Linked DNA regions of Pseudovibrio sp. M1P-2-3. The protein of the gene in region 2 interacts with the protein of the main gene of each other region in a pairwise test. Links are inferred from orthologs where the notes say so. Each region holds a gene or a part of one and is shown on either strand. Other genes may lie near its edges.

Region 1 (5,445 bases), 1.3 Mb from region 2 along the record:
GCATTGGTTTGTTCAGAAATTGTACGTGAGAGCTCTTCACCGGCAGAGGCCAGTGTTTCGTTCAAGGTGTTGCCTTTACTGGAAAGCAGTTCTGCAATCTCGTTTCCACGCGTTGACAGGCCCTCAATGATTTCACCACCAATTGTGCTCAGAGCGCCGCCAATTTCGGAGCTGCTGGAAGAGAGGGTTGAAATCAGGCTTTCAGAGGTGCCTGCAAGACGGTTGTTAAGCTCGTTACCCCGTTCGGTCAGTCCTTCAACAAACTTGTCTGCTGTTGATGCAAACTGCTTGTTGATGTCGTCTCCATGGGTCTCCAGACGAACGGAAATCTGGTTGCCGGATTTCGTCAGGTCATCCACCAGATTGGAGCCGGTTGATGTGAGGCGCTCGACATAGTCTTCCCCGCGTACGGAAAGGGAGGAGACCAGTTCTGATCCGGCTTCACTGAAGCTGTCAGCAGCTGAGTTGATGCGGGTTTCAACTTTGCCAGACATTTTTTCAAGGGCATCATCAATAGCGTGTGTGAGGCGTTCACGGGCGCTGTCGACAGAGGAGGCGAATTCCTCGGAGGTGCTTGAAAGCTGGGTGGAAAGAGTTTCATGAGAACCGGAAATCGTCTCGCGCACCAGCTCGGCATTGGCTTTGATGGCCTCGCGCTGGCTCACAAGCTCTTCCACGAGACGGCGAATTTTCAGCTCGTTGTCGTGGTAGGAGTTTTCCAATGAGGAAACTTCTTTGTGAATGAGGACTTCCAGCTCGCTTGCACGGGCAATGGCGCGCTCGATGCCATCTCCCATCGCGGAAACTTCGCGCCGGATGGCTTGTCCAACATTCAAGATGCTCTCTTTGGCAACTTCCTCAGGCTCAGCTAGGCGCATGGCAACCTGTGTCATGCTCTGGGCGACATTGCGCATCTCCTGCGCACGCCACAGCATCACAGCCATAATCCAGAAGAAAGCAACAGGGACAAGAATAGCTACAGCAGAGAGCAGGATCTGCGGATTCGTGATCAACTGCTCTAAGGTGGAGCCTTCATTTGAAATGGAGAATGTTTTCCAGCTGAAGAACGAACCAAGGCCTGTCCAGATGATCGACATGGCCAGAGCAAACCAGAAAGGAGCTTTGGACGGTTTGCGCTGCAAGGAGAACATGAGGCTGCCGATGGACTGGCGGTCATCGTTGTGGGCGGCTGGCGGGCGAATGCCACGGTTGCGCCGACGTTGGGCGGAAGACCCTGAACTTGAACCGTCTGCATCGGGCTGTGAGGTGTCACTGCTCTGGTTGGTGTTGGAGGCTTCTGTTGGAACCGTTGCCGGTTCGCCCTTGCCTTTTGCATCCATTCCGAAAAGTGATTCAGCATTTGTTGTGGAGCCAAAATCGTTGGCCAATGCTTCCTCAACTGCCGACAGTGCCACTTCCGACGGAGCTTTCGCCTTCGGGGTGTTTGCCATAATTGTCGCCTCGTGTCCGTACTCTAAACTTCTGACCCGCAAGCATTGGTATTCGCCACCTTTGCTTGAGATATCGGCTCAATGATGGGATCTGAAAAACAGGTGCCGCTGTTGAAAGAGTGTGCCCTAATTTCCGATTGAAACTATCCACCGCATACCGCTCGTCATCTTTAACGATGGGGTTTTGGAGAATTGCTCCCATATTGCCCGATAAAACTATCTAATGACATAAACCGGCAATCTGCACAACAGAACTTGAGCTTGATTCGAAGAACGTTGTGAGGGCAAAAGCCTGTGAGCGTGAAAGGGCTTACTGGTGAAAACAGGAATGAGTGAAGGTCATAGTTGTGAGCGCTGAGCACCTCCGTTGGGACATGCCTGTCAATATTCCTTAACAAAGATCAGGGAATTTGCTGTGTTTTGGTAGTGAATACTTGATGAATATCCGAATAATCAATGTGCCCAAATTGCTGAAATTGATTTTTTAAATTTTGTTATCTTGTTGTATTTAAACGATTATATCGTTTTATATTTGATGGATTTTATGTGTTGACTGGATTTTCCCTTGGAGAGTGGAGGCTGTGAGGAAGGATAGGGTCGTTAACAATTTGATTTTTCAAAAAGTGGTTTGAGATGAGGAAAACATGCCGTATCTTTGCAATAAGATGCTAAAAGTTTAACTAAATCCCCTAGCGTGAAACGTGGTTTTACTCAGCTGATCTAGGAGGCTCTTTTTAATATAAATTGATGTTCCCCTTTGGAAAACCCTGTTGGCAAACTGTGATTCTCTTAACGGTAGAATCATATTGGGACGACCTTTCAAATTAAGGCTATTTTATGGCAGTCGGCTTCGATAAAGTTTGTCTCTTCCCCAACGGTAGATTTCTCATCTGTTATAATCTAGTAAATCAGGTGAGACTCCGCTCTAAAATATTGAGTAAATTGATGAATTGTTGGTGGGGTCGTTTGAAGGCAACGCGGCCTGTCGTGTACCATAAGTAAGAAAAATCCATTCTGTGAAACTGGCCTGTTCCAAGTCGAGGTACTCGCTAGAATCGGGGGGAGATCTTCATGCTTTACCCCTAGGGCTATTACTTGATGAGGTTTGGAGATCTGTAGTTTTTCTTGAATGATTGACAGTTAATGAGTATCTGAGTGAAACTTTGATATTCAAGACGCTGTCGAAAGCAAAAGTAGAGATGCCGAAAATTACCTTTATCACCGCGGCGGGCGAGCGCCATGATGTGGATGCTGCAAGCGGTTCCACGATAATGGAAACAGCAATTAAATTCATGGTCCCCGGTATCGAGGCGGAATGTGGAGGTGCGTGCGCTTGTGCTACCTGTCATGTTTATGTTGACCCGGAGTGGGCTGCAAAAACCGGTTCGCCTGAGCCAATGGAAGAGGATATGCTGGATTTCGCGCAGGACATTCGCGATACCTCCCGTCTATCCTGCCAGATTAAGCTGGACGATTCTCTGGACGGGATTGTGGTGCACATTCCTGAAACTCAAGGCTGAGAAAATAGTTCTTTAAATGCAAAAGCCCGCAGAGTTTGCGGGCTTTTTTGTCGGTAGATTATTCGGCAGCGACTGGCTGGACGAAAGATTTGTCCGCCGAGCCCCAGGCCAACTCATTCCCCGGTGAGGGATCACGTGGAATAAGGCGCGATAGACACAGGCTCACAGCTGCCATTCCCGCACCCGCAATAAACACGGCTTCGGGCGAATAAAGCCAGATCAACCCAAATACAACCGGAATGAATACCGCTGCAATGTGGTTGATAGTGAAGGCAACGCCTGCGGTTGGTGCGATATCGGCAGGGTCTGCGATTTTCTGGAAATAGGTCTTCATGGCAATGGCCATGGCAAAGAAGGCGTGGTCTATGACGTAAAGGGCACCGGCCACATATGGGTTGCTCACAAATGCATAAAGCAGGAATATTCCAATCAATCCGATATACTCGAATGTGAGTGTGGTGCGTTCGCCAAAGCGGCCAATGAGAGCGCCGATTTTATGGGCAATAAACATATTGATCAGCCCGTTTATTAAAAACAGGCCCGCCACTTCGTGCACTGCATAGCCAAAACGTTCCACCATCAAGAAGCCAGCGAAAACGGTAAAAATCTGGCGCCGCGCCCCGCCCATGAACGTGAGCATGTAATAGAGCCAATAGCGCTTGCGCAGAATCAGCTTTTTGTGTTGGGCTACACCGCCTTCAAAGCGGGGAAATACCGCATAAATGGCGATGGCCAGAAGAATGGTGGAGATGCCTGCAATCAGGAAAACTGTTTGGAAAGAAAGCTCCAGCGTTTGCCATGTGAGCATGATAGCTCCGTAGGCCATCAGCTGGGCGGCAGCGGCAACGGACAGAATTTTCCCCATGGTCGCAGGCGCGCTCTTCTTGGGCAGCCACTGCAAGGAAAGGGACTGCTGCATGGTTTCATAGTAGTGAAACCCGAAGGACATGAGCAGTGTGGTCAGGTAAAATCCGATCTCATAGGGAAAGTACCCGGTAATTGAGACACCAATGCCAAGAAGCAGCAGCGAAATGTAAGCAAAGGTTTGCTCTTTAAACAAGAGGAGCGCAAAAACCGCAGTGAATGCCAGAAGACCTGGAATCTCACGGATGGATTGCTGAATACCAATTTCCTTACCCGTAAAGCCGATGGTATTCACTGCGAAATTGTTGACCAAATTCCACCAGCTCGCGAAAGAAAGCTGCATGGCAACAGCCATCAGCATGAGCAAGATGACGGGGGAGCGCCACCCGTATTTGGGGTCTTTCAGGCTGCTGAACATTCCTGCCTCTTCAACGTGTATTGTTTGAAAGACTATCTGTATGATAGGTTAGTTCTGCCGTGTTATCGCTAGTTTGCCATTTAATATTGATATTTCGCCAAAGTGGTTGCCATGAAGGAACATCCGGAAATCTTCACCCGCCCGTCTCATCGGGAAGAAACTCCCATTATTGCCTATGCCATTGATATGGAAAAGGAAGCGGGTGGGGCGCGTCACTGTCATGAGCGGGGGCAGTTGCTTCATATCCTATCCGGCACCATGACGGTGACAACAGATCACGGGAGTTTTGTGGTTCCACCTGAGCGGGCGGTCTGGATGCCTGTGGGCGTTTTTCATGAAACGAGTTACATGGCTTTTGCCAAGTTCCGCACCCTTTATGTGTGCGCGGAGTGGTGTGAGGACCTGCCGCAAGTTCCTCAGGTAATTCAGGTAACCCCGCTTCTGCGTGAGTTGATTATGGCCTTGATGGGCGAGCCGCGCGATTATGAAGCCGGAGGTCCGGTGGGTCGGCTGGCGCGGGTGCTGGTGGATCAGATGGCTAAACTGCCCGTGGCTCCTCTGCAGCTCACGTTTCCCACAGATGACAGGCTCAAAACACTGGCGAAAGGGATCGTGCGTTGCCCCTCAAACATTCCCCAGCTGGCGGAGGCTGCAACCAGCTGCGCCTTGTCTCAGCGCACCTTTGAGCGCCGATTTTCGGCTGAAACGGGGCTGAGTTTTCGCAGTTGGTGCAATCAAGCCAAGTTGTTTCGGGCTTTGGAGCTCCTTGCTGTGGGGCGAAGTGTTGGCGATGTGGCGCACAAGCTGGGCTATGAAGGGCCAAGTGCGTTCATCCATCGGTTCAAAACCGCTTTCGGCGTGACCCCCGGACAGTATTTCCGGGAATCACATGCGCTAGATGCTATTGACAGGCCTTCAAAAAAGTCTTGATAGGCTTGGCACTGCCGGAAAGGCTGATTTTATGGCTGAGATAACCGCCAATGTTAATGGCAAGCTCTCGATCCTTAATCATCTGCTTCCATAAAGGGGCCGAAGGGCCTACCCGCACAACAGGCAAAGACACCCCGCCTTCACTATCGGGGGAGCTGCCAAAGGCAGAATAATCTTCACTCAAGGTTTTAGAGCTGATGGACACACGGGTGCTTTGGCCCTGAAAGAAACTGGCAGGCGGGGCTATCATGACAATATCGAT
Region 2 (5,692 bases):
CCGTAGGTGCGCTACACGGGGATATGGATCAGCGTACCCGAATGACAATGCTTGATAACTTTAAGAAAGGGAATATTTCCATTCTTGTTGCCAGTGATGTAGCGGCCAGAGGTCTGGACATTCCAAGCGTTAGCCATGTGTTTAACTATGACCTTCCCCTGCACGCTGAAGATTATGTACACAGGATCGGTAGAACAGGGCGCGCGGGAAGAAGTGGCACTGCAACATCAATTGTTACAGGTAAAGATGAAAAGCTATTGAAAGCCATCGAAGAGAATATTTCCAAAAACTTGGAATGGCTTGGCTCTCCACTTGATTTTGCTGCATTCGCAGAAGAGAAAAAATCCCGGAAGCGGCAACCAAAAAGCTCGTCTTCCAGAAATAAAACAACAACTCGCAGCTCGAAAAAGGTTACACGGCAAACAAAAATGGAAGACCAGCCTGATTCTACACTTATCACAGATATGACGCCACAGCCTTCAGTGCCTGCAGCTTATCACGAACAGGTCTCCAGCAAGCCAGCTCATAGCCGTACGCACCCAGAAGACTTAGTCTTATTCAAAAACAGCTCACACGTTCCCGCATTCATTTTGCGCGAATTTGACTCTCGCCTCAAATAGCCAATTAACCTAAAATTTTAAGTTTTTGTTAACCTTGATTTAGGGTTACGTCTTTAATAACCACACTGGGGAAACCTCCCAATGTGGTTATTAGCTACGAGCTTTCGATGTCAAAAGACGAAAATATCAAACGTTCTCTTGTTTATGCAGATAGCGCATTAAAGCATATTAAAACTAGTGAAATCCCTGCATTTCCTAGAAACTATGAGCTTTGGTACAGTTACTCTTCAGGTATAAACCCAAATCTGACGCGCTCAATCAACAAGATCCTAAGTGAGACGGGAAAACTCACAGAGGAACAAGCGGATAGTATATATAATCGCTATCTATCAGTTGATCGTCTGAGTGAACGCATTGATGAGGTTGGGGGCAAAGTCACTGACAAGATTAATGATCTTGTAGAGATACTGAAGCGAAGCTCACAAAAGAACACCCTTTACGTTGATCATCTGGAAACAGCTTTGGATAAGATGGGAACTGAGCTCACACAAAGTGAACTCAAGCTACTCACTCTTGATCTTATTCGAATTACGGCATCTACATTGGACATCAACCGGGCTCACCAAGATAAGCTTCTGACTGCCCGAGACCACCTTTCCGACCTTCATGAGAACCTCGAAACCATTCGCGCTGAATCGTTGAAAGATGAGCTAACTACCCTTTATAATCGGCGGCACTTTGATCAAACTCTTGACAGAGCTGTGCAAGCGGCAAATGAAGGTGAAACGCCACTCGCTCTTCTAATTACCGATATAGATCACTTCAAACAGTTTAATGATAATTATGGCCACCAAACAGGTGATCAGGTATTGAGATTGGTAGCCATGGCAACCAAACAAAACGTGACCCCTCAAGATATAGCTTGTAGATATGGTGGTGAGGAGTTCGGCGTCATCCTTCCCCTAACTTCATTGACAGTTGCACAGGAAATAGCCGAAAAAATCAGAAGGGCAGTTCTGTCTAAAGAACTGATTAAGCGCTCTACTGGTGAGAACTTGGGACGCATAACGCTTTCAGTTGGCGTCGCTTCATTTCGGAGCGGGGATACCAGTCAAAGTCTGATAGAACGGGCCGATGCTGCCCTTTATCAAGCGAAGGGCATGGGGCGTAACCTTGTAAAAACTGAACTTGATCTTCCAGATTTTGGTCAAGTAGCTTAGGTCGAAATTTGGAAGTTTCGTGGCATCTCAGGCCTGAAACTAACGCTTACTACCTACTTTAAAAATCACCCGCAGGTATTCGTGCCTCTCCTATTGACCGCAGTTGGGGCTTAACGCCCCAACCCCATATCCCAGAAATTAACTTCTAACTGAGTGGCCTTTTCAAAAATCTCTAAAACCCGCGAATACCTTTGCTCTGTCATATACTCAGAGGCTAGAAGGTCCAATTCCTGGATCGCCTCATTAGCAAGGTTTTGGTACTCCTCACCCGCGTATTCCAATATCCAATCGTTGAAAGGATTTTCGGCACCTGTTGCATTGGAACTTTGAAGTAAGCTCCGCCCTATCTCGGCATAGCCGATAACACAAGGCGCTAAAGCAACCTTCAAATCTAACAGGTCCCCCTTCATGCCGGAATGTAGTACGAATTGAGTATAAGCTGTTGTTGCTATCTCGGGTTTGGTGTTTACCAAATCTTGCTCATGAATGCCCCACTTCTCGCTGAAACGGACATGAAGCTGCATTTCAGTATCTAAAATGGACTGGACGCCTTTTAGGCCCCTTTTCATCTGATCAAGGGTATTGCTCTTATATATTGAAAGAGCATAGGCCCGCGAGAACTCAATCAAAAATAGATAGTCTTGGGCAAGATATCGCAAAAAAGCGTCCTTAGACAGAGAGCCATTCCCTACCCCCCGTGTGAACTCATGGTCAATATAGTTATTCCAAACAACAGGACAGTCCGCTTTTAAGCGTTCAAATAACGACACGATAGAACCTTTAATACGTTTAGGAGTTTGGTAACTCTGCTGGAGAAATCTCTACAGATTCACCACACCCACAGGCAGAAATTTCATTGGGATTCTTAAACGTGAACCCCGAGCGAAATTTGGTCGATTCAAATCCCATTTTTGTACCAAGAAGATAAAGGGCGGCCGAGGGTTCAATAAACACCTTCACCCCATTGTCTTCAACAATATCATCACCAGGCTGGGCCTGCTCCACCAAGTCCATGGTATACTCCATGCCAGCACAGCCGCCCTTTTTAATTCCAATTCGCAAGCCTTCAACTTTTTCGCTGCGACTAGCCATAATTTGTTGAATTTGAGCAGCCGCCTCATCATCAACCGATATAATTTTGAAATCAGCCAACCCAGCCATCTCAATCCCTCCAACTAATTCATACAACCATGCACCTAGAAGTAGTTTAGCGCTACTCTGGCTTCATCTGACATACGGCTAGGGTCCCACGGAGGATCGAAAACCATCGTTACATCTACATGACTTACTCCAGGGACCGCGCTCACGGCATTCTCGGTCCAAATTGGCATCTCGCCTGCAACCGGACAACCTGGAGCAGTTAGCGTCATATCGATCTTCACAGACCGGTCGTCTTCGATGTCAACTTTATAGATGAGGCCAAGTTCATAAATATCAACAGGTATCTCTGGATCAAAAACCGTTTTGAGGGCGGCAACAATATCTGATGTTAGCCGCTCCAGCTCCTCTGCAGGAATGGTGGAACTATTGCTGATCTCAGTCGACTGTAACGGCTCCTGAGTGAACTCACTGATAAGAGGTTGGTCAGTCATATGGGGTCCTATCCAAACATTCTCTGGGCCTTCCGGAGTGCATCAGCAAGCCGGTCTACCTCTTCAATACTATTATACAATCCAAAACTTGCACGGCAGGTACTCGTTGCTCCAAAACGCGATAGCAGTGGCTGAGCGCAATGCGTCCCCGCTCTTACGGCAACCCCCTCTCGGTCAATCACCATAGAAATATCATGGGCATGAATACCATCTATTTCAAATGCGAATATGGCACCTTTTTCCTTGGTTGTCCCAAGAACACGCAGAGAACCTATTTCGGCGAGTTTTTCACTCGCATAATCACGAAGTACCTCCTCATGCCGCGCAATATTGTTCCGCCCCAAACTCTCCATATAATCAAGGGCTGCACCCAAGCCAATGGCCTGAACTATGGGCGGAGTTCCCGCTTCAAAGCGGTGTGGGACATCAGCATAGGTTACGATGTCTTCTGTCACGCCCTTGATCATCTCTCCACCGCCATTAAAGGGACGAAGCTCTTCAAGGGCCTCTTTTTTTCCGTAGAGAACTCCAATGCCAGAGGGGCCATACACCTTGTGCCCAGTGAAAATATAATAATCACAGTCCAAATCCTGGACATCCACTGGCATATGAACAGCACCTTGCGAGCCATCCACAAGGACCCTAACCCCACGACTATGCGCCAACCGGCATATTTCTTTAATTGGGACGACAGTTCCCGTCACGTTTGACATTTGCGTTATTGCAACAAGACGGGTCTTGTCTGTCAGAAGCTTTTCAAACTCATCCAACAAGAATGTCCCATCATCTGCCACAGGTGACCAACGAAGAACAGCGCCGGAACGCTCACGGTGAAAATGCCAAGGTACGATATTCGAATGATGCTCCAGAATGGAGAGAACAATCTCATCCCCTTCACTCACAGAGCCAACCAACCCGTAAGAAACCAAGTTAATGGCCTCTGTAGAGGAACGGGTAAAGACAACCTGATCGATGCTTGGAGCATTCAAGAATGTTCGAACTTTTTCCCTAGCACTTTCAAAACGCTCAGTAGCTGCATTAGAAAGAAAGTGTAACCCTCTATGAACATTAGAGTATTCATGAGAGTAACTGTTAGTTATCGCATCAATAACCTGTTGGGGCTTTTGCGCTGATGCACCATTATCCAGATAAACCAGAGGCTTTCCATAGACTTCCCGCGAAAGAATTGGAAAGTCCCGACGGACTTTCTCCAAATCGTAGACTGGCATTACGGGATCAATCCTTTCGCGGATGTTCATAGAAATTATACCTCTTCTGTGCCGAGCCAGCTTCTGACTTCAGCTTCCAGAACCTCAATCACAGCCTCGTTGTCCAATTCCTCAATCACTTCAGCGAGGAAAGCGATAATGAGCAGGTGACGAGCCTGTTTCTCTGGTATACCTCGAGCACGCAAATAGAACAGAAGATCTTCATCAATATCTCCTGTGGTCGCACCATGAGCACACTGAACGTCATCAGCAAAGATTTCCAGTTCTGGTTTCACACTGACTTGCGCATCATCATTGAGAACCAAAGACTGGACCATCATCTGCCCATCAGTCTTTTGGGAATCAGGAGCGACAATAATCTTCCCCTGAAAGACTGAATGAGATTGATCATCGACAACAGACTTATAGAATTCGCGGCTGTCACATGAAGGGACTGCATGGTCAACAAGCAATGTCACATCAGCATGTTGCTTTTGGTTAAGCATGGATATACCGCGGCATCCAATCGTTGAGCCCTCACCTGCACATTTTATCCAAATCTGGTTACGTGATAAGGATGATCCTGTTGTTATGGTAAAGTGAGAGAAATCCGAGTCAGCTCCCACAGTCGCCGCAAAACTAGAGATATGCTGAGCGTCGGCTGCCTCTTTTTGCAGCTTCACCCAAAGCACCTTTGCTTTGTCACCCACAAAAACCTTACTCAAGGTATTAACTTGATAGGATGCCTCCGATGCCCCAACAAAACTCTCGATAATTGTTGCGTTTGCACCGTTACCCACTTGCAGGTCATGACGAGGGTAAGAACATGTCTCACCTTCGCTAGACACATGCAAAATCTGCAACGGCTTGGACAGTGTAACATTTTCCGCAACGCTAATGGAAATACCATCCTGCGCAAATGCAGAATTCAGTAAAACGGCAGCATCGTCAACCAGCCCGTCATCATTCAGGACATCTTCTTCGCCGGCTTCAAGAGAGGCTTTTAAACTGCGTACAGTCAGACCTGCCTCAAGCTCTCCCAAATCAGAAAGACCTACTACCAAAAGTCCATTTTGTATAACGACTTTATAGCTGTCTATTGCAAGAGCTTG

What was found. Proteins that work in one complex are often made in the same cells at the same time.
Region 1: the proteins of P6574_RS10215 (region 2) and P6574_RS04565 interact in binary tests that used the Escherichia coli proteins (3 or more experiments, as listed by UniProt). The link is inferred for Pseudovibrio sp. M1P-2-3 from one-to-one orthologs.

Annotation. Positions count from the first base shown.
Region 1 is NZ_JARRCW010000001.1:1,003,862-1,009,306, forward strand. What follows is about bases 1,629-4,310. They hold P6574_RS04565 (2Fe-2S iron-sulfur cluster-binding protein), read left to right. Parts: upstream 1,629-2,650; coding sequence 2,651-2,971; downstream 2,972-4,310. Other genes in these bases: P6574_RS04570 (MFS transporter), read right to left, coding at 3,030-4,253. In the rest of the region: P6574_RS04560 (apolipoprotein A-IV repeat region-like domain-containing protein), read right to left, coding at 1-1,451; P6574_RS04575 (AraC family transcriptional regulator), read left to right, coding at 4,365-5,183; P6574_RS04580 (DUF3011 domain-containing protein), read right to left, coding at 5,155-5,445. UniProt on the Escherichia coli protein: Ferredoxin are iron-sulfur proteins that transfer electrons in a wide variety of metabolic reactions. Although the function of this ferredoxin is unknown it is probable that it has a role as a cellular electron transfer protein.
Region 2 is NZ_JARRCW010000001.1:2,345,071-2,350,762, forward strand. The notes cover bases 1,256-4,184. They hold P6574_RS10215 (HesB/IscA family protein), read right to left. Parts: upstream 2,942-4,184; coding sequence 2,570-2,941; downstream 1,256-2,569. Other genes in these bases: P6574_RS10205 (GGDEF domain-containing protein), read left to right, coding at 1,256-1,780; tenA (thiaminase II), read right to left, coding at 1,891-2,550; P6574_RS10220 (SUF system Fe-S cluster assembly protein), read right to left, coding at 2,977-3,372; P6574_RS10225 (cysteine desulfurase), read right to left, coding at 3,381-4,184. In the rest of the region: P6574_RS10200 (DEAD/DEAH box helicase), read left to right, coding at 1-620; more of P6574_RS10205, read left to right, coding at 728-1,255; more of P6574_RS10225, read right to left, coding at 4,185-4,631; Fe-S cluster assembly protein SufD, read right to left, coding at 4,637-5,692. UniProt on the Escherichia coli protein: Is able to transfer iron-sulfur clusters to apo-ferredoxin. Multiple cycles of [2Fe2S] cluster formation and transfer are observed, suggesting that IscA acts catalytically.